DNA from 2 places in the Variovorax sp. J2P1-31 genome. Region 2 is predicted to be linked to the other one. Evidence: riboswitches for the same ligand, from Rfam matches in the RefSeq annotation. Region 2 holds a riboswitch; the other holds the start of a gene.
What was found. Region 2 has a riboswitch for glycine ahead of QTI20_RS24630 (FAD-dependent oxidoreductase). Riboswitches for the same ligand answer to the same signal wherever they lie in the genome.
Positions count from the first base shown of each region.

Region 1: another riboswitch for glycine. It lies ahead of gcvT (glycine cleavage system aminomethyltransferase GcvT); the one in region 2 lies ahead of QTI20_RS24630 (FAD-dependent oxidoreductase).

Region 1 covers NZ_JASZYA010000001.1:2,359,554-2,376,898, forward strand. The annotation lists gene QTI20_RS10955 (flavin-containing monooxygenase) at 1-542, opposite strand, end outside; gene QTI20_RS10960 (SDR family oxidoreductase) at 542-1,369, opposite strand; gene pmbA (metalloprotease PmbA) at 1,581-2,951, opposite strand; gene yjgA (ribosome biogenesis factor YjgA) at 3,021-3,677, shown strand; gene mog (molybdopterin adenylyltransferase) at 3,674-4,279, shown strand; gene QTI20_RS10980 (TRAP transporter substrate-binding protein) at 4,422-5,393, shown strand; gene QTI20_RS10985 (TRAP transporter small permease) at 5,479-5,973, shown strand; gene QTI20_RS10990 (TRAP transporter large permease) at 5,970-7,247, shown strand; gene QTI20_RS10995 (AraC family transcriptional regulator) at 7,235-8,032, opposite strand; gene QTI20_RS11000 (MFS transporter) at 8,128-9,321, shown strand; gene QTI20_RS11005 (hypothetical protein) at 9,406-9,909, shown strand; glycine riboswitch at 9,949-10,025, shown strand; glycine riboswitch at 10,046-10,158, shown strand; gene gcvT (glycine cleavage system aminomethyltransferase GcvT) at 10,206-11,372, shown strand; gene gcvH (glycine cleavage system protein GcvH) at 11,436-11,807, shown strand; gene gcvP (aminomethyl-transferring glycine dehydrogenase) at 11,982-14,882, shown strand; gene QTI20_RS11025 (SDR family oxidoreductase) at 14,927-15,712, shown strand; gene QTI20_RS11030 (TerC family protein) at 15,716-17,284, opposite strand.
Region 2 covers NZ_JASZYA010000003.1:1,008,722-1,022,181, reverse strand. The annotation lists gene QTI20_RS24645 (copper chaperone PCu(A)C) at 45-539, shown strand; gene QTI20_RS24640 (PhaM family polyhydroxyalkanoate granule multifunctional regulatory protein) at 602-1,273, shown strand; gene QTI20_RS24635 (FIST signal transduction protein) at 1,316-2,581, shown strand; gene QTI20_RS24630 (FAD-dependent oxidoreductase) at 2,601-3,824, opposite strand; glycine riboswitch at 3,902-4,009, opposite strand; gene QTI20_RS24625 (helix-turn-helix domain-containing protein) at 4,206-4,940, opposite strand; gene QTI20_RS24620 (hypothetical protein) at 5,041-5,883, shown strand; gene QTI20_RS24615 (MFS transporter) at 5,880-7,811, shown strand; gene QTI20_RS24610 (phosphatase PAP2 family protein) at 7,811-8,455, shown strand; gene QTI20_RS24605 (hypothetical protein) at 8,601-9,059, shown strand; gene QTI20_RS24600 (DUF2145 domain-containing protein) at 9,194-9,934, shown strand; gene QTI20_RS24595 (serine endopeptidase) at 9,965-11,047, shown strand; gene QTI20_RS24590 (DUF3597 domain-containing protein) at 11,112-11,492, shown strand; gene QTI20_RS24585 (hypothetical protein) at 11,656-12,363, shown strand; gene tgt (tRNA guanosine(34) transglycosylase Tgt) at 12,382-13,460, opposite strand, start outside.

The DNA of each region.
Region 1 (17,345 bases), on a different contig from region 2:
TTGAACAGCTCGGGGTGCTTGTAGTCGCTGGTGTGCAGCAATTCGCCGTCGAAGCGGCCCTCGAACTTCGGCCGCTTGGGCTCGGCCAGCGTGCCGTTGGCGATCACCACGCCCTTGTACTCTGCGGTCTCGACCCGGCCGTCGCCCGCATCCACGCTCACGCGCCAGCGGGTGTCGGGCGCCTCGCTCACGGGTTCGACGTTGAGCACGCGCGTGTTGAAGCGGAAATGCTCGCGCAGTTCGAAGCGGTCGGCGAAGTCGCTGAAGTAGCGCCGCAGTTCGCGGTGGCTCGGGTAGTCGGCCACGCCGTCGGCCATCGGGAACTCGGCGAACTCGGTGGTGCGCTTGCTCGAGATCAGGTGGGCCGAGTGGTAGACCGTGGAGCGCGGGTTGTCGATGTCCCAGAGGCCGCCCACGTCGCTGTGGGCTTCGAAGCCCTGGAAGGGCACGCCGTGTTTCTGGAGGTTGCGTGCGCCGGCCAGGCCCGAGGGGCCGGCGCCGATCAGCGCGATCTGTTCATGGGTCGGTTCGGTGGCGGACATCAGGGCGGTGGTTCCTTCGAGAGACCCGGAATGGCGGTGGCGCCGGCCTCGCCCACGCGGGGCTTGCGCGGCTGGGCCCGCAGCAGGCGGTCGTGCAGGGTGTCGGGCAGCAGGCCCAGCGCGCGTGACAGCCAGCCGATGCGGCGCGGCAGCACGATCTGCTCGCGGCCCGCGCGCACGCCGGCCAGCAATTGCCGCGCGGCCGTGTCGGCCTCGAGCAGTCCCGGCATCGCGAAGCGGTTGCCGGCCGTGAGCGCGGTGCGGATGTAGCCGGGGCTGACGGTGTGCACCGAGACGCCCGTGCCGCGCAGTTCGGCGCGCAGGCTCTCGAGGTAGCGGATCAGGCCGGCCTTGCTCGCGCAATAGGCGCCGTTGCCCGGCATGCCGCGCCAGCCCGCGATGCTGGCCACCCCGACCAACGCGCCGCGCCGCTGCGCGCGCATCGCGGACAGGAAGGGCTGGAAGGTGGTGGCCGCGCCCAGCAGGTTGATCTCCAGCATGCGGCGCAGCACCGCCAGGTCGTCGGCCTCTGCCGTGTCGTAGCCGCCCGCGACCCCCGCATTGGCGATCACCAGGTCGGGCACGCCGTGGCGCCCCATCCAGTCGGCGGCCATGGCCTGCATGGGCTCGCCCTGCGACACGTCGGGTGTGTAGGTCGCGCAGCGCGCGGGCGCCAGCGCGGCCAGTGCGACGAGCCGGCCGCGATCGAGACCGACCAACGCCACCTGGGCGCCGCTGGCGATCAGTTCACGCGCCAGGGCCTGGCCCAGGCCTCCGCAGGCTCCCGTGAGAACAACGTTGCGAAACGGCGGCGGTGGCGAAGTCACAGGCGGGCGGCGCGGGCGCCGAGTGGCGAAGACCGAATCACTTTAGCCGCGGCGATGCAGTGCAACCCCTGGCATTTCCCCTTGCTGGCGCGTCCCGTCGAAACGAGCGGATCGCGCGGCGCCCGCATCGGACCACGGATGCACGCGCGCGCAAACAACGCGAGCGTGTTTGCTTATGCGGTGGGGCGCGTGCCGGCGCGCCCGGCCCGGCTCAGGAGCCGGCGACCTTCATGCGGTTGATCAGCAGCGAGCCCGTGGTCTTGGCACCGTAGTTGTAAGTGTCGGCGCCCACGGCCTGGATGCCCATCAGCATGTCCTTGAGGTTGCCGGCGATGGTGATCTCCTGCACCGGGAACGCGATGCGGCCCTTCTCGACCCAGAAGCCGCTGGCGCCGCGCGAGTAGTCGCCGGTCACGTAGTTCACGCCCTGGCCCATGAGTTCGATCACGAACAGGCCGGTGCCCAGCTTGCGCAGCATCTCGTCGAGGTCGTCGCCGGCCTTGGTCAGGCGCGAGCTCAGCACCAGGTTGTGCGAGCCGCCGGCGTTGCCGGTGGTCTTCATGCCCAGCTTGCGTGCCGAATAGGTGCTGAGGAAATAGCCCTCGAGCCGGCCGGCGTCGACCACCTTGCGCGCCCGCGTGGTCACGCCTTCGTCGTCGAAGGGCGCGCTGCCCTTGCCGCGCGGCAGGTGCGGGTCTTCGGTCACATCGATGTGATCGGGCAGCACCGGCTTGCCCAGCGAGTCGAGCAGGAAAGTGCTCTTGCGGTAGAGCGCGCCGCCGCTGGTGGCCTGCACCAGGCCGCCCAGCAGGCCGGCCGCGAGCGGCGACTCGAACAGCACCGGGCACTCGGTGGTCTTGATCTTGCGCGACTTCAGGCGCGACAGCGCGCGTTCGGCCGCATAGCGGCCCACGGCCTGCGGGCTGGCCAGTTCGTCGGCCGAGCGCATCGAGCTGTACCAGGCGTCGCGCTGCATGTCGTTGCCCTTGCCGGCGATCGGGGCGACCGAGATCGAGTGGCGCGAGCTGGCATAGCCGCCCCGGAAACCGTGGGTGTGGGCGCTGAAGAAGTGGCTCTGCTGGGCCGAGACGCCCGCGCCCTCGCTGTTGGTGATGCGCTTGTCGGTCGACAGGGCGGCGGCCTCGCACTCGAGCGCCAGCTTCGCGGCGCCCTCGCTGTCGATGTCCCAGGGGTGGAACAGGTCGAGGTCGGGCTGCTCGCGCACGATGTCGGCCTCGTCGGGCAGGCCGGCGACCGGGTCTTCGGCGGTGAAGCGCGCGATGTCGTAGGCCGCCTGCACGGTCTGCTCGATGGCGGCGCCGGAAAAGTCGGAGGTGCTGGCGTTGCCGCGGCGGTTGCCGACGTAGACGGTGATGCCCAGGGATTTGTCGCGGTTGCGCTCGACGTTCTCGAGCTCGCCCTTGCGCACCGAGACGCTCAGGCCGCAGCCTTCGGAGGCCTCGGCCCCGGCGTTGGTGGCGCCGAGCTTCTTGGCATGGGCCAAGGCCGAGTCGACCAGGTCTTCGAAGAAGGAGCGGCTGTAGGCAAAGCCGGACGCGGGGCGCGTGGAGGATGTCGTCATGTGTTGGCTATGATACTTGTCGCCCCCAGTTTTCTTATCGCGCGGTCCTTTGCGGCCCAGGATTCACGCATGTCCCGCAAACCCAAAAAAGGCTATTTCGTCCGTGGAGAGTTCGTTGCAGAAGGCAGCGAGCTCGATCTTCAGCTCAAACGCGAGCTCAAGGGCACCGACGACGCCAGCAAGACCGACCTCAAGCGTGAAAGCGCCGAGCTGCAGAAGCTCGGCGAAGACCTGCTCGACCTGCGCGCCGGCCTGTTCGACAAGCTCCCGATCGGCGAAAAGCTGCGCGACGCCGTCATCGAGGCCCGCCGCATCACCAATTTCGAAGGCAAGCGCCGCCAGATGCAGTTCATCGGCAAGCTGATGCGCCTGCAGGACCCGGGCGTGCTCGACGCGGTGCGCACCGCGCTCGACGAGCAGCACCGCGGCCCGGCTGAGGACATCGCGGTGCTGCACGAGGCCGAGCGCTGGCGCGACCAGCTGATCGCCGACGACGATTCCTTGGGCGGCTGGATCGAGACCCACCCCGACACCGACAGCCAGCAGCTGCGCGCCCTGGTGCGCCAGGCCCGCAAGGACCTCAAGGCCGGCAAGCCCGGCGAGGCCCCGCGCCAGGGCAAGGCCTACCGCGAGATCTTCCAGCTGGTGCGCGCCCAGCTCTCCGTCCACGGCGGCGACGACCGCGCCACCGAAGCCGGCGAGGAATCGCAGGCGCGCGACGCATGACCGACAGCACGGCCCTGGCGCCGGTGCGCATCGGCATCGTCTCGGTGAGCGACCGCGCCTCGGGCGGCGTGTACGAGGACAAGGGCCTGCCCGCGCTGAAAGACTGGCTGAGCCGCGCGCTGCGCAACCCGATCGACTTCGAAGCCCGGCTGATCCCCGACGAGCAGGCCGGCATCAGCGCCACGCTGATCGAGCTGGTCGACGCCGGCTGTTCGCTGGTGCTGACCACCGGCGGCACCGGCCCCGCGCTGCGCGACGTCACGCCCGAGGCCACGCTGGCCGTGGCGCACAAGGAGATGCCCGGCTTCGGCGAGCAGATGCGCCAGATCAGCCTGCGCTTCGTGCCGACCGCGATCCTCTCGCGCCAGGTGGCGGTGGTGCGCGAGCGCAGCCTGATCCTCAACCTGCCCGGCCAGCCCAAGGCCATCGCCGAGACGCTCGAGGGCCTGAAGAACGCCGACGGCTCGCAGGCCGTGCCCGGCATCTTCGCGGCCGTGCCCTACTGCATCGACCTGATCGGCGGTCCGTACCTGGAAACCGACGACACGGTGTGCAAGGCCTTCCGGCCCAAATCGGCGATCCGGCCCACGCGCGCGGCCTGAACTGTCTCCAAGGCGCCTGCAAAGGTGTCTTCTCCCCGTACAAATCCCGACGCTGCAGTGCAGCAGCGTGGGGCATAGTCGTCGACTGCCTGCATACCGGGGAAAGCCCGTCCTGCAGTCTTTCAATCACAGGAGACACCGCATGAAGTTGACCCGTCTGGCCGCCGGCCTGGTTCTGGGAATGGGCATGGCCTGCGCCGCATTCGCGCAGACCACGATGAAGATCAGCATCTCGACGGCACAGAACTCGCACCAGGGCGTGGCGATCGACACCTTTGCCAAGGAAGTCGCGGCCCGCACCAACGGCCGCTACAAGGTCGAGACCTTCTACAACGGCGCGCTCGGCGGCGAGCGCGAGTCGATCGAGGCGGTGCAGCTGGGCACGCAGGAACTGGCCTTCTCGTCGACCGGCCCGGTGCCCAACTTCGTGCCCGAGACCAAGATCCTCGACGTGCCCTTCCTGTTCCGCGACAAGGCGCATGCGCGCGCGGTGCTCGACGGCCCGATCGGCCAGGACCTGCTCGGCAAGTTCGACGCCAAGGGCTTCAAGGCGCTGGCCTGGGCCGAGAACGGCTTCCGCCACATGACCAACAGCAAGCGCGACGTGAAGGCGCCCGAGGACCTCAAGGGCCTGAAGATGCGCACCATGGAGAACCCGGTGCACATCGCGGCCTACAAGGGCCTGGGCATCATCACCACGCCGATGGCCTTCCCCGAGGTCTTCACCGCGCTCCAGCAGGGCACGGTCGACGGCCAGGAGAACCCGCTGCCGGTGATCATGTCGGCCAAGTTCTCGCAGGTGCAGAAGCACCTGACGCTGACCGGCCATGTCTACTCGCCCTGCATCTTCGTGATGAACAAGGCCGCCTTCGACAAGCTCGGCGCCGCCGACAAGACCGCCTTCCTCGAAGCCGCCAAGGTGGCGGTCAAGGCCAACCGCGACCGCGTCGACCAGGACGACGCCAACGGCGTGAAGGAACTCCGCGCCCAGGGCATGACCGTGATCGACAACATCGACAAGGCCAAGTTCGTGGCGATGCTGGCGCCGGTCAATGCCGACTTCGAGAAGCAGTTCGGCAAGGCCAACCTCGACAAGATCCGCGACGTCAAGTAAGGCTCGGGCCGCCGTCCCTTCGCGGGACGGTTCGGGGCCCGCCGCGCAACCGGCGGGCTTTTTTGTTTTCTCGAACGGCTTTGAGATGAAAGAAAAATTCCTTGGATTGGAGCGCTGGACGACGACGGCGTCGATGGTGCTCGCCTGCCTGATGCTGGTGGTCGCCTCGGCCCTGGGCGTGTTCCAGATCGTCACGCGCTTCGTGCTCGAACAACCCGCCGAATGGAGCGAGATCCTGATCCGGGTGAGCCTGATCTGGATGGTCTTCCTCGGCATCCCCATGGCCTTCCGCCAGGGCGCGATGGTCAGCGTGGACGTGCTCTACCGCTGGAGCCCGCCGCGCTTTCGGCGCGTGCTCGACGCGGTCGTGAGCCTCGCGGCCCTGACGTTGATGCTGGTGATCCTCTGGTACGGCTGGGACTACGCGATGCGCGGCCGGGTGCAGTCCATGGCCGGGCTCGAGAGCCTGTCGATGGTCTGGGCCTACCTCGCGCTGCCGGTGGGCGCCGTCTTCTCCCTGTTCGGCATCGCCGGCAATTTCCTCGACCCGAAGCGGCTCGAGCTGGAGACTGCGCAATGACGCCGGTGATGGTCGCAACGATGGTGCTGTGTTTCGCACTGTCGGTCTCGGTGGCGGTGTCCATCGGCCTGGCCTCGGTGCTGGGCATCCAGGTGACGGGCGCCAACATGCTGATCTCCGCCAAGGAGATCTTCAACTCGATCAACAAGTTTCCGCTGGCGGCGATCCCCTTCTTCATCCTCGCGGGCAACCTGATGGAGACCGGCGGCATCTCGCGCCGGCTGGTGGAGTTCGCCAAGAGCATCGTGGGCGGCGTGCAGGGCGGCCTGCCGATGACCTGCGTGCTGACCTGCATGATCTTCGCGGCGGTCTCGGGCTCGTCGGTGGCGACCACCTTCGCGATCGGCGCCATCCTGATCCCCGCACTGATCAAGCACGGCTACCCGACCTCCTACGCCGCGGCGCTGCAGGCCACCAGCGCGGAGCTGGGCGTGATCATCCCGCCCTCGATCCCGATGATCCTGTACGGCGTGAGCGCCGAAGTCTCGATCGGCGAACTGTTCATCGCGGGCTTCGGCCCGGGCATCCTGATCAGCCTCGCGCTCATGCTCTTCGTCTGGATCTACTGCAAGTGGAAGGGCTGGGGCAAGAACGACGGCGAGGGCCGCATGGCCTTCGGGCCCGCGCTGTGGCAGGCCGGCTGGGCGCTGCTGATGCCGGTCATCATTTTGGGCGGCATCTACGGCGGCGTGTTCACGCCGACCGAAGCCTCGGCCGTGGCCGTGCTCTATGCGCTGATCGTGGGCATGGTGATCTACCGCGAGATCAAGATCACCGACCTGTACGTGATCCTGCGCAAGTCGGTGCTGTCGTCGGCGGTGATCATGTTCATCATCGCCAACGCCGGCCTGTTCGCCTTCCTGATCACGCGCGCCGGCGTGCCCGACGCCATCGGCCACTGGCTGCAGGAGGTGCTCCAGTCGCCGGCGATGTTCCTGCTGGGCGTGAACGCGGCGCTGTTCATCATCGGCATGTTCATCGAGACCAGCGCGGCCATCATCGTGCTGGCACCGATCCTGGCGCCGGTGGCGGTGCACTTCGGCATCGACCCGGTGCACTTCGGGCTGATCATGGTCGTCAACCTGGCGCTGGGCATGATCACGCCGCCCTTCGGCGTGAACCTGTTCGCGGCCTGCACGGTGGCGCGCATCTCGCTGGACCGCATCGTGAAGCACCTGATCCCCTTCGTGCTCGTGATCCTGGCCTGCCTGATGGTGATCACCTACGTGCCCTGGGTCTCGCTGGCCCTGCGCGACCTGGTCTACGCCAGGTAGTCGCGGCGCAGGTACACGCTCGGCGGCACGCCGAGCGTGCGCCGGAACATCGCGGTGAAGGCGCTCGGGCTCTCGTAGCCGTGGGCCAGCGCCACCGCCAGGATGGACGCCCCGCCCGCCAGCTTCGGCAGGCTCAGCAGCAGCCGCGCCTGCCGGCACCAGGCACCGAAGTTCATGCCGGTCTCGCGCTGGAACAGCCGGGCCAGCGTGCGCGGGTTCATGTGCAGGCGCAGCGCCCAGTCGTCGAGCGTGGCCGGCAGCGCGGGGTCGCGCACCAGTTCCTCGCACAGCGCGGCCAGGCGCGCATGGCGCGGCATGGGCACGTGCAGCGACAAGGCGGGCGCGGCCTCGATCTCGTCGAGCATCAACTCCATCACCCGCTCGTCGCGCCCGCCCGGCGCATAGTCCAGCGGCAGCGCGGCGGCCGTGACGATCAATGCGCGCAGCAGTTCGCCGACCTCGATCACGCGGCAGCGGCGGCCCAGGTCCGCGCGCATGCCGGGCTCGACGAAGACCGTGCGCATGCGCACCTCGCCCGCCATCCGGATCTGGTGTTCCATGCCGCCCGGCACCCACACGCCGCGCCCGGTCGGCACCACCCAGCTGCCGGCCGCGGCGCTCACCAGCATCACGCCCGAGATGGCGTGGATCAGCTGTCCGCGCCGGTGCGTGTGCGGCGGGATGAAGGCGTCGCCCTCGGGGTCGGTGGCCAGCACCGCGACGGCGCGCGGGGTCGACTCGCCTTCTTCGGGGCGCAGGTTGAGCGGCGGGATCGGTTTGTCCATTTCGCGACGATTCTTGCCGATTCGTAGCGAGATCATCTTTCCATCGCTTCCTACGATGCCTTTTTCCCTCTGGCACACATGAAAGAAGCGATCGAATGAACAAGCGCCGACTCGGGCTGCTCACCGGCACCCATGCCGTCAATGACCTCTACCAGGGCCTCGTGCCCGCGCTGCTGCCCTTCATGGTGCTGGAGCGCGGCTACAGCTACACGGCCGTGAGCGGCCTGATGCTCGCGGCCACCGGCCTGTCGAGCGTGGTGCAGCCGCTGTTCGGTCTCTATGCCGACCGCCACCCGCGCAGCTGGCTGGTGCCGGTCGGCTTCCTGGTGGCGGCGCTGGGCGTGGTGCTGGCGGGCTTGAGCCAGAGCTACCTGCTGACCTGGATCGCCATGGTGCTGTGCGGACTGGGCATTGCGGCCTACCATCCGCCGGCCACCGTGGCCGCGCGCGCGGCCGGCGGCGCTTCGCAGAAGGCGATGAGCGTGTTCTCGGTGGGCGGCACCATCGGCGCTTCCTTCGCGCCGGTGCTCGCCGCCACCGTGATCGGCGGCGGGGGCCTGTCGCGCAGCTACCTGCTCGGGCTGCCCGCGCTGGCGATGGGCATCGTGTGGATGGTCGCCAACGCCGGCCGCGGTGCCGCGTCCGCGGCCAAGGCGGCGGCCGCGCGCCAGGCCGGCAGCCATCTGCTGAAGCCGAACAACGACTGGCGCGCCTTCAGCCTGCTGGTGGCCACCATCGTGGGCTGGTCGATCCCCTATGTCACGGTGCTGTCGATGCTGTCGCTGCGCATCACGCGCGACCTGCACGGCACCAGCTTCCAGGGCGCGGCCGCCCTGACCGGCTTCACGGCCGCGGGCGCGGTGGGCGTGCTGCTGGGCGGCTGGCTCGGCGACCGCATCGACCGCATCGGCCGCATGGGCACCATCCGCACCGGCTACCTGCTGGCGCTGCCCTCGCTTGCCGGCCTGGTGCTGGCACCGACGGCCGGCTGGGCCCTGGCCTGCACCGCGCTGCTGGGCATGAGCATGTTCCTGCCCTTCGCGGCGCAGGTCACGCTGGCGCAGGACTACCTGCCGCGCAACCCGGCCACGGCCAGCGGCATCACGCTGGGGCTGGCGCTGTCGGTGGGCGGGCTGGTGTCGCCGCTGTTCGGCCTGCTGTCGGATGCGCGTGGCCTCGGCGTCACGCTGACCGCGGTGCTGTGCGTGCTCTGCGTCGCGACCGTGCTGGCCCTGCGCATGCGCAACCGGACGCCGCAGCCGGTCGCGCCCGAAGCCGCCGCGGCCTGAGGCGACGGGGCCGCGGGACATTCACGAGGATGTCACCGCGGCGGGCGATGCTGCGCTCCCTGCTCTCCCGAGGCCGTGGCTGCCATGTTTCCCACCAAGACCGACAAGGCGCGCGACGAACTGCATGGCGGGCGGCGCACCCTGAGCCAGCGCGAGCGCGCGCTGCTGCTGATGGCCGACGGCCGGCGCACGCTGAGCGACTTCAGCCCGCTGTTCAGCAACCGCGACGAGGCCGCGCAGGCGATCGAGGCGCTGGTGCAGAGGGGCTACCTGCAGGCGCCGGAGGCGCCACCCGTGGCGGTGCAGCTGCCGCCGGCCAGCGCGGCCGACACCTTCGACGGCAAGCGATCGCTGGCCACCACGCGCATGTTCCTGTTCGACATCTGCGAACGCATGTTCGTGCGCCGCGACCCGGCGCTCGCGCAGCAGATCCGCGACGCGCTGCGCGAGGCCCGCGACCGCGAATCCATGCTGGCGATCGCCGCGCTGATGCTGGCCGAGGTCGAGAAGAGCGCCGGGCCGGAGCGCGCCGCGTCGCTGCGCGAGCGCATCGACCGCTTGCTGCCGCTCACCGACATCGTTCACTGACACGCCGCCCTGCCCCCGGCGATCCACTACACTCGCGGGGTCAGGAGAGAGCCCCGCGCGACGGGGCCGCCGAAGGCGCAGGGGGTTTCCCCGAACGCTCAGGCAAAAGGACTGACGAGGCGCCGGTGACCACCGGCGTTTCCTTGCTGGAGAGAGGCCGCCGTACCGGAAACGATGCAGCGGCCCACCGAAGGAGCAAACCCCGATCGTGGGGCGAATCTCTCAGGTAAAGCGGACAGCAGGGGTGGCCCGTGGCGTTGCAGCCATGGATTTCGACTGCCCCTTTAGAGTGCCCCGTGGCTGCTTCCTCCGACATCCAGCTTCTCAAGACACCCCTGTACGACCTGCACGTCGAACTCGGCGCCCGCATGGTGCCCTTCGCCGGCTATTCGATGCCGGTGCAGTACCCGGCCGGCCTGATGGCCGAACACAAACACACGCGCACCGCCGCCGGCCTGTTCGACATCTCGCACATGGGCCAGCTGCGCCTGGTCGGCCCCGACGCCGCGGCCGCCTTCGAGACTTTGATGCCGGTCGACGTGATCGACCTGGCGCCCGGCAAGCAGCGCTACGGCCTGCTGCTCGACGACGCGGGCGGCATCCTCGACGACCTGATGTTCTTCAACGAAGGCCACGATTCGCTCTTCGTGATCGTCAACGGCGCCTGCAAGGTGGCCGACATCGCCCACATCCGGCAGCGGATCGGCGCGCGCTGCGCGGTGCAGCCCCTGCCCGACCACGCGCTGCTCGCGTTGCAGGGCCCGCAGGCCGCGGCCACGCTGGCGCGGCTGTCGCCGGGCATCGAGCGCTTCGTGTTCATGACCGGCGGCGCGGTGCGGATCGGCGGCATCGCGGCCTTCGTCACGCGCAGCGGCTACACCGGCGAAGACGGCTTCGAGATCTCGGTGGCCGCGAAAGACGCCGACGCCCTGGCCCGGCTGCTGCTGGCCCAGCCCGAGGTCCAGCCCATCGGCCTGGGCGCGCGCAACTCGCTGCGGCTCGAGGCCGGCCTGTGCCTCTACGGCAACGACATCGACACCACGACCACCCCGGTCGAGGCCTCGCTCCACTGGGCGATCCAGAAGGTGCGCCGCGCGGGCGGTGCGCGCGCGGGCGGCTTCCCGGGTGCCGACCGGATCCTGGCCCAGCTCGCCGCCGCCACGACCGGCGCGGCCGGCCACACCGACCACCACACCCTGACGCGCAAGCGCGTGGGCCTGGTCGCGCTGGAACGCATCCCGGTGCGCGACGGCACGCTGCTGCAGTCTTTCGAAGGCCACGACATCGGCAGCGTCACCAGCGGCCTGCTCGGCCCCTCGGCCGACCGCTGCATCGCCATGGGCTACGTGGCCACGGCCTTCGCCGAGCCCGGCACGCGCATCCAGGCCATCGTGCGCGGCAAGCCGGTGCCGATGGAAGTCTCGACCCTGCCTTTCGTTCCGACCCGTTACTACCGCGGCTGAAGCCCGCGGAGCCGGCTAGGCTCTGCACCCCTGAACATTTTTTCCACGAGGAGTCTTTTCACCATGAGCATCAAGTACACCAAGGACCACGAATGGGTCGCGGCCGAGGGCGATGCCGCCACCGTCGGCATCACCGTGCACGCGCAGGACGCGCTGGGCGACGTGGTCTTCGTCGACCTGCCCGAAGTCGGCAAGACCTTCGCGCAGGGCGAGGTCGCCGGCGTCGTCGAGTCGGTCAAGGCCGCGGCCGACGTGTTCATGCCCGTGTCGGGCGAGATCACCGAAGTCAACGAAGCGCTGCGCGCCGACCCCTCGCTGGCCAACAGCGACCCGCTGGCCAGCGGCTGGTTCTTCAAGGTCAAGCTCAGCGAGCCGGCGCAGCTCGATGCGCTGCTGGAAGCGGCCGACTACGACAAGTTCGCCGCGGAATCCTGATGCGCCGCTGAAAGCGGACATCCGGACGCAGAGGACGCAAAGATTGCGCAGAGGACGCAGAAAAATCTGAACAGAAATTTGGTATTTCTTTTTGCGCCCTCTGCGAAACCTCCGCGTCCTCTGCGTCCTGTACCCGTACCCGTACCCGTCCCCTCCCGTCTTCCTCCCACCGCCATGCCCTCCACCGCCTTCCCCACCCTGCGCGAACTCGATACCGCCGACGAGTTCATCGCCCGCCACATCGGCATCGAGCCCGCGGACGAGGCGCGCATGCTGCCGGTCATCGGCTCGGCCACGCGGCAGGAGCTGATCGACGGCATCGTGCCCGCGGCCATCCGCCGCTCGAAGCCGATGCGGCTGCCGCCCGCGGCGAGCGAGGCCGATGCGCTGGCGGAGCTGCGGAAGATGGCGGCGAAGAACCAGGTGGCGCGCAACTTCATCGGCCAGGGCTACTACGGCACGCACACGCCCGGCGTGATCCTGCGCAACATCCTCGAGAACCCGGCCTGGTACACGGCCTACACGCCCTACCAGGCCGAGATCTCGCAGGGCCGCATGGAGGCGCTGGTCAACTTCCAGACCCTGGTCTGCGACCTGACCGGCATGGCGATCGCCAACGCCTCGATGCTCGACGAGGCCACCGCGGCGGCCGAAGCGATGACGCTGGCCAAACGCAGCGTCAAGAGCAAGAGCAACGTCTTCCTGGTGGCGGGTGACTGCCATCCACAGACCATCGAGGTGCTGCGCACGCGCGCCGCGCCGCTGGGCATCGAGATCAAGGTCAGCACCGCCTCGGAAACCCTGCCGCACCTGATGGCGAGCTGCGACTTCTTCGGCGTGCTCGCGCAGTATCCGGCCACCACCGGCCAGGTCCACGACCTGCGCCCGCTGGCCGGCCATGCGCACGCCTGCGGCGCGGCGCTGTGCGTCGCGGCCGACCTGCTGGCGCTCACGCTGCTCACGCCCCCCGGCGAATGGGACGCCGACATCGTCTGCGGCACCACCCAGCGCTTCGGCATGCCGATGTGCAACGGCGGCCCGCACGCGGCCTACCTGGCCTGCCGCGACGCCTTCAAGCGCTCGCTGCCGGGCCGGCTGGTGGGCGTGAGCGTCGACGTGCACGGCGCGCCCGCCTATCGGCTCGCGCTGCAGACGCGCGAGCAGCACATCCGGCGCGAGAAGGCCACCTCGAACATCTGCACCGCGCAGGTGCTGCCGGCGGTGGTCGCGAGCATGTACGCGGTCTACCACGGCCCGGCAGGCCTCCTGCGCATCGCGCAGCGCGTGGCCGCGCTCACCGCCGTGCTGGCCGCGGGCCTGGAGCAGATGGGCTTCGAGCTGGCCCACGCCACGGCCTTCGACTCGCTCACGGTGAAGAGCGGCGACGGCACCGCGGCGATCCTCGAACGCGCCCGCCACGCAGGCTTGAACCTGCGCCACCGGCTGCAGCAGCACCTGGGCATCTCGCTCGACGAGACCCACACGCGCGCCGACGTCGAGACGCTCTGGGCGCTGTTCGCGCGGCCCGGCACGCCGATGCCCCGCTTCGACACGCTGGCCGAGACCGCCGAGGTGCGCATTCCGGCGGACCTGCGCCGCACCAGCGCCTTCCTTACGCATCCGGTGTTCAACACCCACAAGAGCGAGACCGCGATGCTGCGCTACATCCGCAGCCTCTCGGACAAGGACCTCGCGCTCGACCGCAGCATGATCCCGCTGGGCAGCTGCACCATGAAGCTCAACGCGACCAGCGAGATGATCCCGATCACCTGGCCCGAGTTCGCCAATATCCATCCCTTCGCGCCGGCCGAGCAGCTGCAGGGCTATGCCGAGCTCGACGAACAGCTGCGCGCCTGGCTCTGCGAGGCCACGGGCTACGCGGGCATCAGCCTGCAGCCCAACGCCGGTTCGCAGGGCGAGTACGCGGGCCTGCTGGCGATCAAGGCCTTCCACGCCTCCAGGGGCCAGGGCGGCCGCAACATCTGCCTGATCCCCTCGTCGGCGCACGGCACCAACCCGGCCAGCGCGCAGATGGTGGGCATGCAGGTGGTGGTGACCGCCTGCGACGCGCAGGGCAACGTCGACCTCGACGACCTCAAGCGCGCCTGCGAGAAGCACAGCGAACACCTGGCGGCGGTGATGATCACCTACCCCAGCACCCACGGCGTGTTCGAGACCCGCGTGAAGGAACTCTGCGCGCTGGTGCATTCGCACGGCGGGCGGGTCTATGTCGACGGCGCCAACATGAACGCGCTGGTGGGCGTGGCCGCGCCGGGCGAGTTCGGCGGCGACGTGAGCCACCTGAACCTGCACAAGACCTTCTGCATCCCGCACGGCGGCGGCGGGCCGGGCGTGGGCCCGGTGTGCGTGGTCGAGGATTTGGTGCCCTTCCTGCCTGGCCATGCGACCGCGGGCATCGGCTCCGAGGGACCGGGCGCCGTGTCGGCCGCGCCGCTGGGCAATGCCGCGGTGCTGCCGATCAGCTGGATGTACTGCCGCATGATGGGCGCCGAGGGCCTGCAGGCCGCGACCGAGACCGCGATCCTCTCGGCCAACTACATCAGCGCGCGCCTGAAGGACCACTACCCCACGCTCTACGCCAGCCCCAACGGCCATGTGGCGCACGAGTGCATCCTCGACCTGCGTCCGCTCAAGGAAAGCAGCGGCGTGACCGCCGAAGACGTGGCCAAGCGCCTGATCGACTACGGCTTCCACGCGCCCACGCTGAGCTTCCCGGTGCCGGGCACGCTGATGGTCGAGCCGACCGAAAGCGAGCCGCTGGCCGAGCTCGACCGCTTCGTCGACGCGATGATCGCGATCCGCGGCGAGATCCGGCGCATCGAGGAAGGCGTCTGGCCGCAGGACGACAACCCGCTCAAGCACGCGCCGCACACGGCCGCCAGCCTGCTGAGCACCGAGTGGGCGCACCCCTACTCGCGCGAACTCGGCGCCTACCCGCTGGCCGCGCTGCGCCAGGCCAAGTACTGGTCGCCGATCGGCCGGGTCGACAACGTCTACGGCGACCGCAACCTGTTCTGCAGCTGCCTGCCCGTGGGCGACTACGCGACGAGCTGAGCACCGGCACAATCGATGTTTCCTGCATTCCAACGGAGACATCGATGAGTCAAAGCAAGCAGCCCCTCGACGGACAGATCGCCTGGGTCACGGGGGGCGGCAGCGGCATCGGCCTGGCCGGCGCCATCGACCTCGCGAAGGCGGGTTGCCGCGTCGTGATCTCCGGGCGCGATGCCGCCAAGCTCCAGGCCGCGGTGGCCGAGGCCGAAGCCAAGGGCGCGCCGCAAGGCCGCATCAGCGCCATGCCGCTCGATGTCGGCGACCGGCCTGCGGTCGACACGGTGGCGGCGGCCATCGAGGCCGAACACGGCGGCGTCGACATCCTGGTCAACAGCGCCGGCGTCAACTTCCCCAAGCGCTTCTGGAGCGAGACCGACGGCGACACTTTCGCCAAGGTGGTGAACATCAACCTCAACGGCGTCACCTTCTGCACGCTGGCCGTGCTCAAGGGCATGCAGGCGCGGCGCCGCGGCACGGTGATCAACATCGCCTCCTTCGCCGGCTGGCACCAGAGCTTCCTCACCGGCCCGGCCTACGTGGCGAGCAAGGCCGGCCTGATCGCGATGACGCACAACTTCAACATCGAGCAGTGCGTGCACGGCCTGCGCGCCACCTCGGTGTGCCCGGGCGAGGTCGCGACGCCGATCCTCAAGAACCGGCCGGTGGAGCCGAGCGCGGAGGACAAGGCGCTGATGCTGCAGGAAGAAGACCTGGGCCGCACCATCCGCTTCATCGCCGAGATGCCGCCGCATGTCTGCATCAACGAACTCGTGATCGCGCCGGTCCACAACCGGATCTTCATGGGCGGCAGCGAGTTGCAGCGGCGCTGAGCCTCAAGCCGGCGCGGCCTCGCCCGCGTCGCCGCGCCCGATGCGCCGCACCTCCAGCTGCCGGATGCGCTGCGCATCGGCGTCGGTCACGGCGAACTCGAATGCGCCGTGGCGCAGCGTTTCGCCCACCACCGGCACCCGGCCCAGCTGCGCCAGCAGGAAGCCCGCGGCCGAGCTGTAGCTGTCGTCCTCGCTCACCAGCCCCTCGGTCTCGAGCATGCGCTCGAGCTGGTGCAGGTCGGCGGCGCCGGCCACGCGCCAGAGGTCGGGGCCCATGGCCTGGATCTCCAGCGCCTCGTCCTCGTCGGGGAACTCGCCCGCGATCGCCTCCAGCACGTCGATGGGCGTGACGATGCCCTGCAGGGTGCCGTACTCGTCGTGCACCAGCGCGACCTGGCCGCGCGCATTGCGCAGCGTGTCGATCAGGCCCATCACCGGTCCGCTTTCGGGCACGTAGATCGGCTGGCGCAGGTCGGTCAGCGGGTCGATGCGGCCGTGCGCGAGCAGCGCGCCCAGCAGGTCCTTGGCGCGCGCGATGCCCAGCACCTCGTCGAGCGAGCCGCGGCACACCGGGAACATGCCGTGCGGCGTGTCGAGCAGCTGCTGGCGAATCGATTCGGAGGGATCGTCCAGGTCGACCCAGGAGATGTCCGAGCGCAGCGTCATGATCGAGCTGACCTTGCGCTGCGCGAGCTTGAGCACGCCGCTGACCATGTCGCGCTCCTCGGGCGCGAACACCGCCTGTTCGGCCGCGGCCTCGGCGCTCGAGGCGCCGCCGTCCGCGGCCGCCTGCCGCTGGCCGCCCAGCAGCCGCAGCACCGACTCGGCCGTGCGCTCGCGCAGCGGGCGGCGCGCCTGCTGCTTCACGTAGTTGCGGCGCGCGAGCTGGTTGAAGAACTCGATCACGATCGAGAAGCCGATGGCGGCGTAGAGGTAGCCCTTGGGCAGGTGGAAGCCCAGGCCCTCGGCGACCAGGCTCAGGCCGATCATCAGGAGGAAGCTCAGGCACAGCACCACCACGGTCGGGTGTGCGTTGACGAAGCGCGTCAGCGGCTTGGACGCCAGCAGCATGATGCCGATCGAGATCACCACCGCCGCCATCATCACCGGCAGGTCGTTGACCATGCCCACCGCGGTGATCACCGCGTCGAGCGAGAACACCGCATCGAGCACCACGATCTGCGCCACCACCAGCGAGAAGCCCGCATAGACCGGCGAGGCGGTGCTCGCATGCGTGACGCCCTCGAGCCGCTCGTGCAGTTCGGTGGTGGCCTTGAACAGCAGGAACAGGCCGCCCACCAGCAGGATCAGGTCGCGCCCCGAGAAGCCGTGGCCCCAGACCGAGAACAGCGGCGTGGTCAGCGTGACCAGCCACGAGATCACCGACAGCAGCAGCAGGCGCATCAGCAGCGCCAGGCTCAGGCCGATCACGCGCGCCCGGTCGCGCTGGTGCGGCGGCAGCTTCTCCGCCAGGATGGCGATGAAGATCAGGTTGTCGATGCCGAGCACTATCTCGAGCACGACGAGCGTGAGAAGACCGACCCAGGTGGCCGGGTTGGAAAGCAGTTCGATCATGGGGTGTGGGGAAGCACGGTCGCGGGCGACGCGATGTGCGGGGGGCGCGGGCCCGGAA
Region 2 (13,460 bases):
GCCCTTCGACCCCCCGCCTTTTCCTGTCTCCAAGGAGTTCCCGCATGACTTTCAACACCACCTTCCGCCGCGCCGCCGCCTGCATGGCGCTCGTCGCCTGTGCGTCGGTCGGGGCCCAGACGGCCGCGCCGGTCGACGTCCAGGACGCCTGGGTCCGCGCGGCCGTGCCCGGCCAGAGCGGCACCGGCGCCTTCATGAAGCTCACGGCGCACGAAGGCCTCAAGCTGGTCGGCGCGAGCACGCCGGCCGCCGGGGTGGCCGAGGTCCATGAAATGAAGATGGAAGGCGACACCATGCGCATGCGCGGCGTGTCCGGCGTCGAGCTGCCCGCGCACCGCACGGTCGAACTCAAGCCGGGTGGCTACCACCTGATGCTGATGGACCTGAAGCAGCCCATCGTCAAGGACGCGACCCTGCCGATCACGCTGCAGTTCGAGGACGCCAAGGGCGCCAGGAGCTCGCTGGCGCTGAACGTGCCGGTGCGCAGCGTTGCCCCGGGCGCCGCCGCCGGGGCCGCGGCACCGGCCCACCGCCACTGAGTGGGCGCGCCGCGCGCCAGCGGCCTGGGGTAAGCTGGTGCCCACCACTGCCGGAGACAGCCATGAGCGACGCGAATTCCCCTTTTGCCTTCAGCCAGTTCGTTCCCGGCTTCGATTTTCTCAAGGGGCTGGCCGGCAACACGGCCACCGGCGGTGCTGCCGCCAGCGGCATGCCCAGCCTGTCGAACTGGGTGGCGCCCACGCTCAGCGTCGAGGAACTCGAAAAGCGCATCCAGGAACTCAAGACGGTGCAGTACTGGCTCGAGCAGAACGGCCATGCGCTGAAGGCCACCATCCAGGCGCTCGAGGTGCAGAAGATGACTTTGTCGACGCTGCGGGGCATGAACGTGCAGATGGAAGACCTGGCCAAGGTCTTCACCCGGCCGGCGGCGGCACCGGCCGAGGCGCCCGTCGCGTCGCCGTCCCCCGCGCCCGCGCCCGCGCCTGAACCGGCGCCCGCACCCGCCGCCGAGGCCGCTGGCGAGAAGGCGGCCGCGGCACCGGGCGTGGTCGATCCGCTGCAGTGGTGGAACGCGCTGACCCAGCAGTTCCAGCAGATCGCCAGCACCGCGATGCAGGAGGCGGCCCACGCCAAGATGCCGGGCGCGACACCGGCACAGCCCTCCAAGGCCAAGCCGGCCGCCAGCAAGAAGCCCGCTCGCAAGACCGCCCCGCGCAAGGCGGCGGCCGCCAAGCCTCCCGCCGCGGCCGCGCCCCGGCGCGCGCGCGGCTGAGCCCTTTTCTTTTTTCTCCCACCAGGACCCCGGACCGCGCGCATGAAGCTTTTCCCCACCGGCCACGCCACCCATCCGCAATGGCGGATGGCGGCGGGCCTCGCGCTCGCGCAGCTGCGCGCGCAGATGGCGCTGCCCGACTACGCCGCCGCCCCCACGCTGGGCCTGCTCTACATCACCGACCACTACGCGGCCGAGGCGCAGGACATCCTCGACCACCTCGGGGCCGAACTGCCCGAGATCACCGACTGGTCGGGCACCGTGGGCTTCGGCGTCGCGGCCAACAACGCCGAGTACTTCGACGAGCCGGCGCTGAGCGTGATGCTGTGCGCGCTGCCCAGCGACCAGTACCGCGTGTTCTCCGGCGTGGCGCCGCTGGGCAGCTCCGAGATGAGCGGCTTCGAGGCGCACACGGCGCTGGTGCATGCCGACCCGGGCACGCCGGAACTGGCCGAGCTGGTCGGCGAGATGGCCGGGCGCACCGACACCGGCTACCTGTTCGGCGGCCTGTCGTCCGGGCGCCGCGGCGCGCTGCAGTTCGCGCTGGGCGGCAACGGCAACATCCGCGGCCACGGCGCCGCGCGCGGCGTGTTCTCGGGCGGCATGTCCGGCGTGGTGTTCGGCGAGGGCGTGCGGCTGGTGTCGCGCGTCACGCAGGGCTGCGAGCCGGTGTCCCGCGAGCGCGAGATCACCGAGGCCGACGGCAACCTGCTGCTGCAGTTGGACGGCGAGCCCGCGCTCGACGTGCTGCTGGCCGACCTGCAGATCTCGCTCGATGCGCCGCAGGAGGCGATCGAGGTGGTGCGCGCCACGCTGGTCGGCCTGGTCGACGCCGGCAGCGACGGCATCCGCCGCACCGGCGACCTGGGGGCCGACGTGCTGGTGCGCCACATCATCGGCCTCGACCCGACGCGCCGCGGCATCGCGATCGCCGACACGGCCGAGGCCGGCATGCGCATGAGCTTCTGCCGGCGCAGCCCCCAGGCCGCGCGCGCCGACCTGATGCGCATCTGCGCCGAGATCCGCGAGGAGCTCGAGCCCGAGGAGCAGACGCTGGCCACGGCCCGCGCCGTCGCGGCCGGCGAGGCCGAGGCCGCGCCGCATCCGGCGCGCCGCATCGCGGGCGCGGTGTACGTGAGCTGTTCGGGGCGCGGCGGCGCGCATTTCGGCGCGCCGGGCGCCGAGATGCAGATCGTGCGCCATGCGCTGGGCGACGTGCCGCTGACCGGCTTCTTCGCGGCCGGCGAGATCGCCCGCCACCATGTGTACGGCTACACCGGCGTGCTGACGGTGTTCGTCACCGACTGAGCCCGCCGCCCGGGCTTCTTCAGCCCTTGGCGAAGGCGAATTCCACCTCGGGCGAGAGCCCGCTCACGATGCGTGCGATCGACTTGCCCGCGCCGCAGGTGTTGACCCAGCCCTGCGCACCGGGCGCCGCGTTGAGGAACAGGTTGCGCAGCGGCGTGCGGCCGATCAGCGGCATGCCGCTGGCGCTGCGCGCGTGCAGCGTGCTGGAGAACTCGGCGCGCGACGGGTCGACCACGCCCGGCAGCAGCGTCTCGACCCGCGCCAGCATGCGCGCGAAATGCGTGGAGTCGGGCAGGTCCTGTGCGTCGGTGGCCAGGCGCACCGTGCAGCACACACGCAGGCGCTCGCCCTCGGGCGTCTCGATGCGCCGGATGCGCAGGCGCTCGTGGCGGTCGTTGAGCATCACCTGCGGCGCGCCCGCCATGTCCTGGATCGGCAGCACGATGCTGTACTCGCGCATGCGGCGCATCGGCATCGCGATGCCCAGCGCCTGCGCGTGCGGCACGCTGCCGGTGCCCAGCGCCAGCACATAGGCGTCGGCGCGCAGCATGCTGCGCTCGCCGTCGAGGTTGGCGAGCTCCACATGGTCGATGCGGCCGTCGCGCGCATGCAGCTTGACCACCGAGTGGTTCATCAGGAAGCGCACGCCGGCGGCGCGGCACATGAAGGCCAGGCTGGCCGCGAAGGCCGCGGGGTCGCGCGAGGTGTCCTCGGGCGTGAAGGCGGCGCCGGCGAGCTGGCCGTGCAGGTGCTGCAGCGAGGGTTCGATGCCGATGGCCTGTTCGGGCGACAGCAGCTGCAGCGAGCAGCCCAGCGCCTGCAGCCGGCGCACGCTGTGCGTGAAGGCCTCGAAGGCCTTGGCATCGGTGTAGACGCGCATCCATCCGGCGCTGCGCAGGTCCTGCGAGACGCCGGCTTCCTTGCGCAGTTCGTGCACCGTCTCCCGGCTGTAGGTGGCCAGGCGCACCATGTGTTCCAGGCGCGTGGCCGGCCGCTGGCGCACGCCCGTCAGGTAGCCGGACACGCGGTGCAGCCGGCGGCGCAGTCCGTCGATCGCGGTGCGGCACAGGCTGCGCGCGGGCGGGGGCGCCAGCGGCGGGCGCGAGGGCGCGCTCGCCATGCCCCGAGCCTTGGCGGCGGGCGCCGCATGGCGGTCGATCACCGTGACCTCGTGGCCCAGCTGCTGGAGGTAGTAAGCCGAGGCGACGCCGAGAAGACCGCCGCCCAGAACGATCACGCGCATGGTCCGGTTCCTTGTGGGAAGGCACAAACGGCGGACCGGCGCACGCTGTCGTGCACGCCCGGCCCGGGGTTCAGGTTGCCGCTCCCTCTGTCCTGGGTACCTGAGAGATTCGCCCGTTGCGCCCTGCAACGGGTTTGCTCCTTCGGTGCATCGCGCGGGGGCGATGGCTCTTCAGACGGCGAATCGAAACGAGGCAGTCGTCGAACCGGCAGGGCGGTTCACCTCGGCGTTCATGGGAGTTTGCGCGTGCGGTGGGGCCCGTGGGCCCTCTTTTCTGCAGAAATAGGAGTTTACCCGTCTTGACAAATTCAATAAATATGTAATCGATACTCATCAAGATATGCGGGTGAATATGCGGCATCGGCGCCACAGACCCGTTTTTCAGTTCCGGCGCAGGCGGGTGAAGGCCTCGAATTCCCAGTTGCGCATGCCCAGCAGCAGCGTATAGCCCTCCCGGTCGTCGGGCGACAGCTTCTGGTCGGTCTGGTGCTGCTGCGCGAAATCCTGCGCCACGCGCTGCAGCCGTTCGAGGAAGGAGGGCGCCAGCGCCCGGCTGATCGAGCCGTGCACCAGCAGCAGCCCCTCGGCCGGCCCGTCGAAGCCGCCGCTGTAATAGTCGAGCACCACGTTGTCGCGGAAGAAGTTCATCACCGGTCCGTGCGGGCGCCAGCGGAAGGTCTTGGCCAGCTTGAGCCGGTAGCGGTTGAGCGGCCGCAGCTCGATGATGCCGATGCGGTCGAGCTGGGCGAAGCAGGCGATGCACTCGGCCTCGCTCAGGCGGTAGGCGCCGACGATCTGCTCCAGCGTCCACTGGCTCAGCACGCTGATCGCGACCAGGATCAGCTTCTTGTCGCGCACCACGGCCTTTTCCTGCTCGAGCGTGAGTTCGCGCAGCAGCGGCTGGGCGTCGGCCACGCGGCGCGCGAGCTCGGCGAAATCCATCTTGAGCGCGCGGCAGATCGCGTCGACCCGGCTCAGCGGCATGTCGGACTTGGCCAGCATGCGCTTGACGCTGGACTCCGCCATGCCCAGCGACCGGGCCAGGTCGGCATAGGTCATGCGGGCGTTCTTGAGTTCGTTCTTCAGGGCCTGAACCAGATCGACGGTGGTGCTCATGGGCAGTAGGGTATTGCAAGACGATACCGATCGGATGCGATCGGCGGACCGTATCGATTTTCGATGCCAATGCACGGGTGCGGGCGCCTAGATTCGCGCCATGAACCGAACGCCTCCCCGTTTCCCGGCCACGCTCGACCCCCGCGAGCGCGTACTTCTGGCCGCCCTGCTGCTCGGCGTGCTCGCCGCCTGCCTGGGCCCCGCGCTGCCCGATCCGATGGCCGGCACCGGCTTTGCCGACGGCCGCGGTTGGCGGGGCCTGCCCCATGCGATGGACGTGCTGAGCAACCTGCCGTTCGCGGTGCTGGGCGTCTGGGGGCTGCTCCGGCTGCGCCGCCTCGACGGGGCGTCGGCCGGCACGGCCGCGGTGCGGCGCTGTGCCAGGCTTTTCTTTGTTGGCCTGGTCTTGACCGCGTTCGGCTCGGCCTTCTACCACCTGCATCCCGATGCGCTGCGGCTGACGGCCGACCGCCTGGGCATGGCCGTCGCCTTCGCCGGCATGGTCGGGCTGGCGGTCAGCGAGCGCATCGGCCGCCGGGTCGCCTGGCCGGTGGCCTGCGGCATGCTGGTGGCAGGGCTGCTGGCGCTGGCGGCCTGCCACCTGCGCGGCAACGTGCTGCCCTGGGCCGTGCTGCAGTTCGGCGGGATGGCGCTGGTGCTCGGCCTGGCGCTGCTGCGGCCGGTGCCGGGCGCGCTCGGCCTGAAGCTCGGCGCGGTCATCTGCTGCTACGGCGTGGCCAAGCTGCTGGAGCTGGGCGATGACGCGATCTACCAGGCGACCGGGCAGCTGGTGTCGGGCCACAGCCTCAAGCATCTGGCCGCGGCCTGCGCAGGCTGGCCCGCATTGCAGATGCTGCGGGCCCTTCGGCCGCCGGCCCCTGCGGCACAATCCACGCGCAGCCGCCTCGCCGGCCTAAGGGGCCCCAACGGGACATTCGAATGACAACATCCGCCATGGCATCCGATGCCCACGCCAACCAGTTCGCCCTGCTGAAGCAGCGGCGTTTCGCGCCCTTCTTCTGGACGCAGTTCGCGGGCGCGGCCAACGACAACCTGTTCAAGTTCGCCTTCACCGTGATGGTGACCTACCAGCTGCAGGTCAGCTGGATGCCGCCCGCCATGGCGGGCCTGGTGATCGGGGCGCTGTTCATCCTGCCCTTCCTGCTGTTCTCGGCCACGGCCGGCCAGCTCACCGACAAGTACGACAAGACCACGATCATCCGTTTCGTGAAGAACCTCGAGATCGCGATCATGGTGCTCGCGGCCTGGGGCTTCTTCCGCGCCGATCCGGTGGTGCTGCTGGCCTGCGTGTTCCTCATGGGCCTGCACTCCACGCTGTTCGGGCCGGTCAAGTTCGCCTACCTGCCGCAGGTGCTGGCGGCGCGCGAACTCACCGGCGGCAACGGCATGGTCGAGATGGGCACCTTCGTCGCCATCCTGCTGGGCCAGGTGGCGGGCGGCCTGCTGGTGGCGCTGCCCCAGATCGGCCACACGAGCGTGGCCGTGGCCTGCGTGCTGCTGGCGCTGGTCGGCCGTGGCGTCGCGCAGGCCATTCCGAGGGCGCCGGCCACCGACCCGCAGCTGGTCGTCAACTGGAACCCCATCAGCGAGACCTGGCGCAACCTCAAGCTCGCGCGCGGCAACATCGTGGTGTTCCGCTCGCTGCTGGGCATCTCGTGGATGTGGTTCTTCGGCGCGGTCTTCCTGAGCCAGTTCCCCAGCTTCGCCAAGGAGGTGCTGCACGGCAACGAGCAGGTCGCCTCGCTGCTGCTGGTGGTGTTCTCGGTCGGCATCGGCATCGGCTCGCTGCTGTGCGAGACGCTGAGCCGGCGCCAGGTCGAGATCGGCCTGGTGCCGCTGGGCGCGATCGGCATGAGCGTCTTCGCGATCGACCTGTACTTCGCCTCGCGCGGCCTGCCGGCCGGGCCCGAGATGGGGCTGGGCGCCTTCCTCGCGCAGTCGGCGCACTGGCGCGTGATGGCCGACCTCGGCCTGCTGTCGCTGTTCGCCGGGCTCTACAGCGTGCCGATGTATGCGCTGATCCAGCTGCGCAGCCAGCCCACGCACCGCGCGCGCATCATCGCGGCCAACAACATCCTCAATGCGCTGTTCATGATCGCGAGCTCGGTCATCGCCGGTGCCTTGCTCGGGGCCGGCTTCACCATCCCGCAGATCTTCCTGTTCACCGGCATCGCCAACGCGCTGGTGGCCTTCTACATCTTCCTGTTGGTGCCCGAGTACCTGCTGCGCTTCGTGGCCTGGGTGCTGTCGCGCTTCGTCTACCGCTTCAAGATCGAAGGCGACGAGCACATCCCGACCGAGGGCCCGGCCGTGCTGGTGTGCAACCACGTGAGCTTCATCGACGCGGTGCTGCTGATGGCGGCCAGCCCGCGGCCGATCCGTTTCATCATGGACCACCGGATCTTCCGCGTGCCGGTGCTGGGCTGGCTGTTCCGGCTGGCCAAGGCGATCCCGATCGCGTCGCAGAAGGACGACCCCGCGGCCTACGAGCGCGCGTTCGCGCAGGCCGTCGAGGTGCTGCGCGAAGGCGACCTGCTGGCCATCTTCCCCGAGGGCGCGATCACCAGCGACGGCGCCCTGCAGCCCTTCAAGGGCGGCGTCATGAAGATCCTCGCCGGCGCGCGCGCCGCAGGCGTCGAGCCGCCGGTGATCCCGATGGCGCTGACCAACCTCTGGGGTTCCTTCTTCAGCCGCGTCGAGGTGCGCGAGGGCAAGAACGTGGCGATGGTGCAGCCCTTCCGCCGCGGTCTGTTCAGCCGGGTCGGTCTGCACGTGGGCGCGGTGGTGGCGGCGGCGGAAGCGACGCCCGAACTGCTCCAGTCGCGCGTGAGCGGGCTGCTTTCGGCCTGATGGCGGGGCTGCTCGACACCGTTCCCGCGGACGCCTGGCACGCCTTCACCTGGCTGGGCGACAGCGCGCTGATGCTGCCGCTGTCGCTGCTGATCGCGCTGGGCCTGCTGTTGTCGCGCGACGGGCGCCGCGCCGCGTTCGCCTGGTGCCTGGCCTTCGGCGCGGGCAGCGGATTGATCCTGCTGAGCAAGCTGGCCTTCCTGGGCTGGGGCATCGGCAGCGCGCGCTGGGACTTCACCGGCTTCAGCGGCCATACGGCGATCGGCACCAGCGTGTGGTCGGCGCTGCTGTGGCTGGCCTGCGCGCGCGGCTCGGCGCGCGCCCGTGCGCTCGCGCTGGGCGCCGGCTGGTGCCTGGGCGCGGCCATCGGCGTGTCGCGGCTGGCCCTGCATGCGCACTCGGTGTCCGAGGTGGCGGCGGGCCTGCTGCTGGGCATGGCGGTCAGCCTCGGCTTCGTGGGGCTGGCGCGCCGCCACGCGCCGCCGCGGCTGCCCTGGGTCGCCTGGCTGGGCGGGCTGCTGCTGCCCCTGCTGTTCCTGTCGCCGGGCCGGCCGGCGCCGACACAGGGCCTGCTCGAAACCATGGCCGTCCGGCTTGCGGGCATCGAGCGGCCCTTCACGCGCAGCGATCTCCAGGCGCTCTGAGCCGGCGGTATTTCACGAAAAGTATCGAATATCGGTACTCCCGGCCTCCTGGCGGGGAACCGGTGCATCGATTCGCCCCTCCATGGGCGGTGCCCGGCCATCATTCGGGCTCCTTTTCCTTCCTCTTCGTTTTCGAAAGTCACTCATGAACAAACAACGGGTCCTGAGCTGGATGAGCGCCGGCGCGATCGTCGTGTCGCTGCTCGCTCCCCTGTCGGTGCATGCGCAGAGCGAAACCTCGGCAGCACTGTCCCTGATGCCCGTGGCCTCGGTGGTGGGCGCCGCCTCGGCCGCCGGCGGCGCGGTCGGCGCATCGGTCGCGTTGCCGGCCGCGCTGTCGGTCGGCGGCTCGGTGCTCACGGTGGTCGCGGTCGAGGCCTCGGTCGACGGCATCACCTACGTGCTGGCGCGGGCTTCCGACGGTGCGCGCGCCAGCGTCCGGGTGGCGGGCCACGCGGTGGGGGGCGCTTCGATGGTGGTCGGCACGGCGGTGACGGTCAGCGTGATCGCTTCGGGTGTGGTGCTCTCGGCCGCTGGCGAGGTGCTGGCCTTCGTGCCCAACGCCATCGGCCGCGCGCTGCTGCACAACGAGAGGCTGGTGTGAATTCGCGGATGAGCGATCTCTACAGCCTTGACGAGGAGGCCCGCGCGCCGCGCTGGCGGCGCAACCTGAAGACGGCGCTGCGCATCCTGGCGCTGGCATCGGTGGTGTGCCTGGCCGGGGCCTTTCTCTTCCCCATGCAGGCGCATGCGGGACGGTCCTGCGAACAGGCCCGTCCGAGCCCGGACAACGTGATCAAGGGCATGCAGCTGGCCGAGCGCACCTCGCAGGCGCTGGACGCGAGCGGCGCACGCGTCGTGCTGCTGGCCCGTGCCGGCCAGGACCTCACGCGCTACGGCCTGCAGTGGTCGCACCTGGGCCTGGCCTACAAGACCGAGGACGGCCCCTGGCGCGTGGCGCACAAGCTCAACCAGTGCGGCACCGCCGTCGCCGGCGTGTACCGCCAGGGCCTGGGCGAGTTCTTCCTCGACGACCCGTGGCGCTACCGGGCCGCCTGGGCGGTGCCCATGCCGGCCGTGCAGGCGCAACTGTTGGCGCTGCTGGAAGCGCCGAGCGACAGCCTGGTGCGGCTGCACACCCCGGCCTACAGCATCGTGAGCTATGCCTGGGCACAGAAGTACCAGCAGTCCAACCAGTGGGCGCTGGAGACGCTGGCCGCCGCGATGGAGCCCGGCACCATCCGCACGCGCGCGCAGGCCCAGGCCTGGCTGCAGTTCAAGGGCTACGAGCCGGGCGTGCTGGCGCTGGGCCCGCTCACGCGGCTGGGCGGGCGGGTCAGCAAGGCCAACGTGGCTTTCGACGACCATCCCAACGACAAGCGTTTCTCGGACCGCATCGAGACCATCACGGCCGATTCGGTGTTCGTCTGGCTGCAGCGCAGCGGGCTCGGTGCGGCACCGGTCACACTGGCCCTCTGAGCCCTGTTCACATCGCCTGAAGGAAAAAGAATGAGCAAATCCCTGCGTCTCTCGGAGAAGTGGTTCCGTCGCGGCCTGTGGGTCGTGGCGCTGGTGTTCGCCGGCTTCCTGATCGGGCTCGGCGGCACGCTGGTGAACGACCTGCCGCGGGTCGAGCGCACGCTGCAGACCGACGACTTCATCGACCGCGCCGCGGCCGATCCGCTGCGGGCCGGCGTGCGCGAGGCCGAGCGCATCGAGCAGCAGGCGGCCAGCGCGCTCGAACAGGCCGAACTCCAGCGCAGCGCCGCCGCGCAGAGCAGCCGCAGCGCGCGCGAGACCTTCGGCAACTGGATCGCCACGCGCCGCGCCACCGCGCAGCCCGACCAGGACACCGAGCTCATCGCCCGCACCCGCGCGCTGGATGCGCTCAAGGCCCGGGAGGACGCGGCGCAGCAGAAGGTCGAGGCACAGCAGCAGGTGGCGCTCGACGCGCGCCAGGCCCAGGAGGCCGCGCAGCGCAAGCTGGCAGTGCTCGAGTACGACGCCGAGCAGCGGCTGCTGGCCGAGTACCGTCGCGTCGAACTGCGCGTGTTCGGCTACCGGCTCGCGCTGACGCTGCCGCTGCTGCTGATCGCGGGCTGGCTGTTCGTGAAGAAGCGCAAGAGCACCTACTGGCCCTTCGTCTGGGGTTTCATCTTCTTCGCGCTGTTCGCCTTCTTCGTCGAGCTCGTGCCCTACCTGCCCAGCTACGGCGGCTATGTGCGCTACATCGTGGGCATCGTGATCACCGTGCTGGTGGGGCGCTACGCGATCGTCGGGCTCAACCGCTACCTCGCGCGCCAGAAGCTGGCCGAGGCCCAGCCCGACATCGTGCGCCGCGAGGAACTCAGCTACGACACCGCGCTGACCCGGCTGGCCAAGAGCGTGTGCCCGGGCTGCGAGCGGCCGGTCGACCTGAAGAACGCCGAGATCGACTTCTGCCCGCACTGCGGCATCGGCCTGTTCGACCACTGCGGCACCTGCGATGCGCGCAAGAGCGCGTTCTCGAAGTTCTGCCATGCCTGCGGGACTTCCGCACATCCCACCGCGCGATCGCAAGGGGAACCGTTGGCCGGGGCCGCGCCCGCGTGATAGAAGCGGGAGCGGCGCCTCGCGCGCCCACTTTCAGTGGTCCGTTCAACTCCCAAGGAATCCCATGAGCATCTTCGGCAGCATCCTCTCCAAGATCTTCCCGTCGGCCCAGGCCGCGCCGGCCCCGGCCCCCGCGCCCGCACCGGCCGCTGCCGGCGCACCCGCGGTCGCGGCGCCGCCGCCGGCCATTCCGCTGGGCGACGTGGCCGCCGTGCTCGACGCGATGCCCGGCGCCGCCAGCCTCAACTGGCGCACCTCCATCGTCGACCTCATGAAGCTGCTCGGCCTCGACAGCAGCCTGGCCGCGCGCAAGGAGCTGGCGGCCGAACTGAGCTACGGCCAGGACACCAGCGACAGCGCCAAGATGAACATCTGGCTGCATCGCCAGGTCATGACCAAGCTGGCCGCCAACGGCGGCACCGTGCCGGTCGAACTGCGCGACTGATCGGCCGCATCCGCGTCCTCTGCGAAGCCCGGCATGGCCGGGCTTTTTTCATGCGCGCCGGAATGGAAGGTCTGGTCCGACATCGCTGGCGCGCGATGGCGTCTAAGGTGAAGCCACGGTGTCGCCCGGCATCGCACGCAATCAGACAGAAGGAGATCGATCGATGGCCTACACCTTGACCCAAGCCCGCGGCCTGCTCACCGCAGCCGAGCTGAGTCTGTTCGACCAGAGCCGCGCCGCCCCGATCAAGGACCTGACCCTGGCGCGCCTGCGCGGGAAGGTGACACGCGCACGTGCACTGCGCGACAAGTACCGGGACCTCTACCGACGCCAGACCGTGGCCACGCGCGGCACGCCCGCGAGCAAGCGCTCGGCCGTCGGGGGCGACAACGAGCGCACCGGCCGCAAGGCCGAGGTCTTCGCCGAGGTGCTCGGGCGTTTCGAGGATCGGCTGACGCTGCTCGAAGGGCGTGCCGAACGTGAGGCCGGCAAGGCCGCGCCGGCGAAGAAGACTGCGCGATCGACGGCCGTGACGGCGCCCAAGGCCCCGGCCAAGAAGGCGGTCGCGAAGAAGGTCGTCGCCAAGAAGGCCAAGCCCGTGCGCCTCAAGACCGCGGTCAAGAAGGCGCTGAAGCTCAAGCAGGCGGCCGTGGGCCATGGGTCGTCGGACACGCGTTCGGCCAAGGCGCCCGCAGCGCAATCGCCGCTGGGCGCGGCCGCCGCCGGTGCGCCGCAGCAGACCGCGCCGCTCGACATCCCCGCGCGGGCCGCACGCCGCAATCCCCTGAAGGAAAGCGCGGCCGGCATCGCGCTGCATGCACATGCCGGCTCGCAGACCCGGCGCGCGCAGGGCAAGCGCGACAGCCGCTGAGGCCTGCCGTGCAGCGGCTCAGACGCCGCGCGCCCGCTCGGCCTTGAACCGCGCGCGGAATTCGGTGAAGCGCCCGGCGTCGAGCGCTTCGCGGATCTCGCGCATCAGGTTCAGGTAGTAGTGCAGGTTGTGGATGGTGCACAGCATCGGGCCGAGCATTTCGCCGCAGCGGTCGAGGTGGTGCAGGTAGGCGCGGCTGAAACCTTCGCGGCCGCCGTCGTTCCACGACACGCCCGAGGTGCCCGCGCAGGCGTGGCAGGTGCAACTCGGGTCGACCGGCTGCGGGTCGCTCTTGTGGCGCGCGTTGCGCATCTTGAGGTCGCCGAAGCGGGTGAACATCGTGCCGTTGCGCGCATTGCGCGTGGGCATCACGCAGTCGAACATGTCGACGCCGTCGGCCACGCCCTGCACCAGGTCCTCGGGCGTGCCCACGCCCATCAGGTAGCGCGGCTTGTGGGCCGGCAGCCGGTGCGGCGTGTGGCCCATGATGTGCAGCATTTCGGCCTTGGGCTCGCCCACGCTCACGCCGCCGATGGCATAGCCTGGGAAATCCATCTCGACCAGCGCGGCCAGCGACTCCTCGCGCAGGTTCTCGAACATGCCGCCCTGCACGATGCCGAACAGCGCGTTCGGGTTCTCCAGCTTCTCGAACTCGGCCTGGCAGCGCTTGGCCCAGCGCAGGCTCAGCTCCATCGAGGTGCGGGCCTCGGCCTCGGTCGTGATGTGGCCGTTGGTGTCGTAGGGCGTGCACTCGTCGAACTGCATGACGATGTCGCTGTTGAGGATGGTCTGGATCTGCATCGAGACCTCGGGCGTGAGGAACAGCTTGTCGCCGTTGACCGGCGAGGCGAACTTCACGCCTTCCTCGCTGATCTTGCGCATCGCGCCCAGCGACCAGACCTGGAAGCCGCCCGAGTCGGTGAGGATGGGCTTGTCCCATTTCTCGAAGCCGTGCAGCCCGCCGAAGCTGGCCATCACGTCGAGGCCGGGCCGCATCCAGAGGTGGAAGGTGTTGCCCAGGATGATCTGCGCGCCCATCTCCTCGAGGCTGCGCGGCATCACGCCCTTCACGGTGCCGTAGGTGCCCACGGGCATGA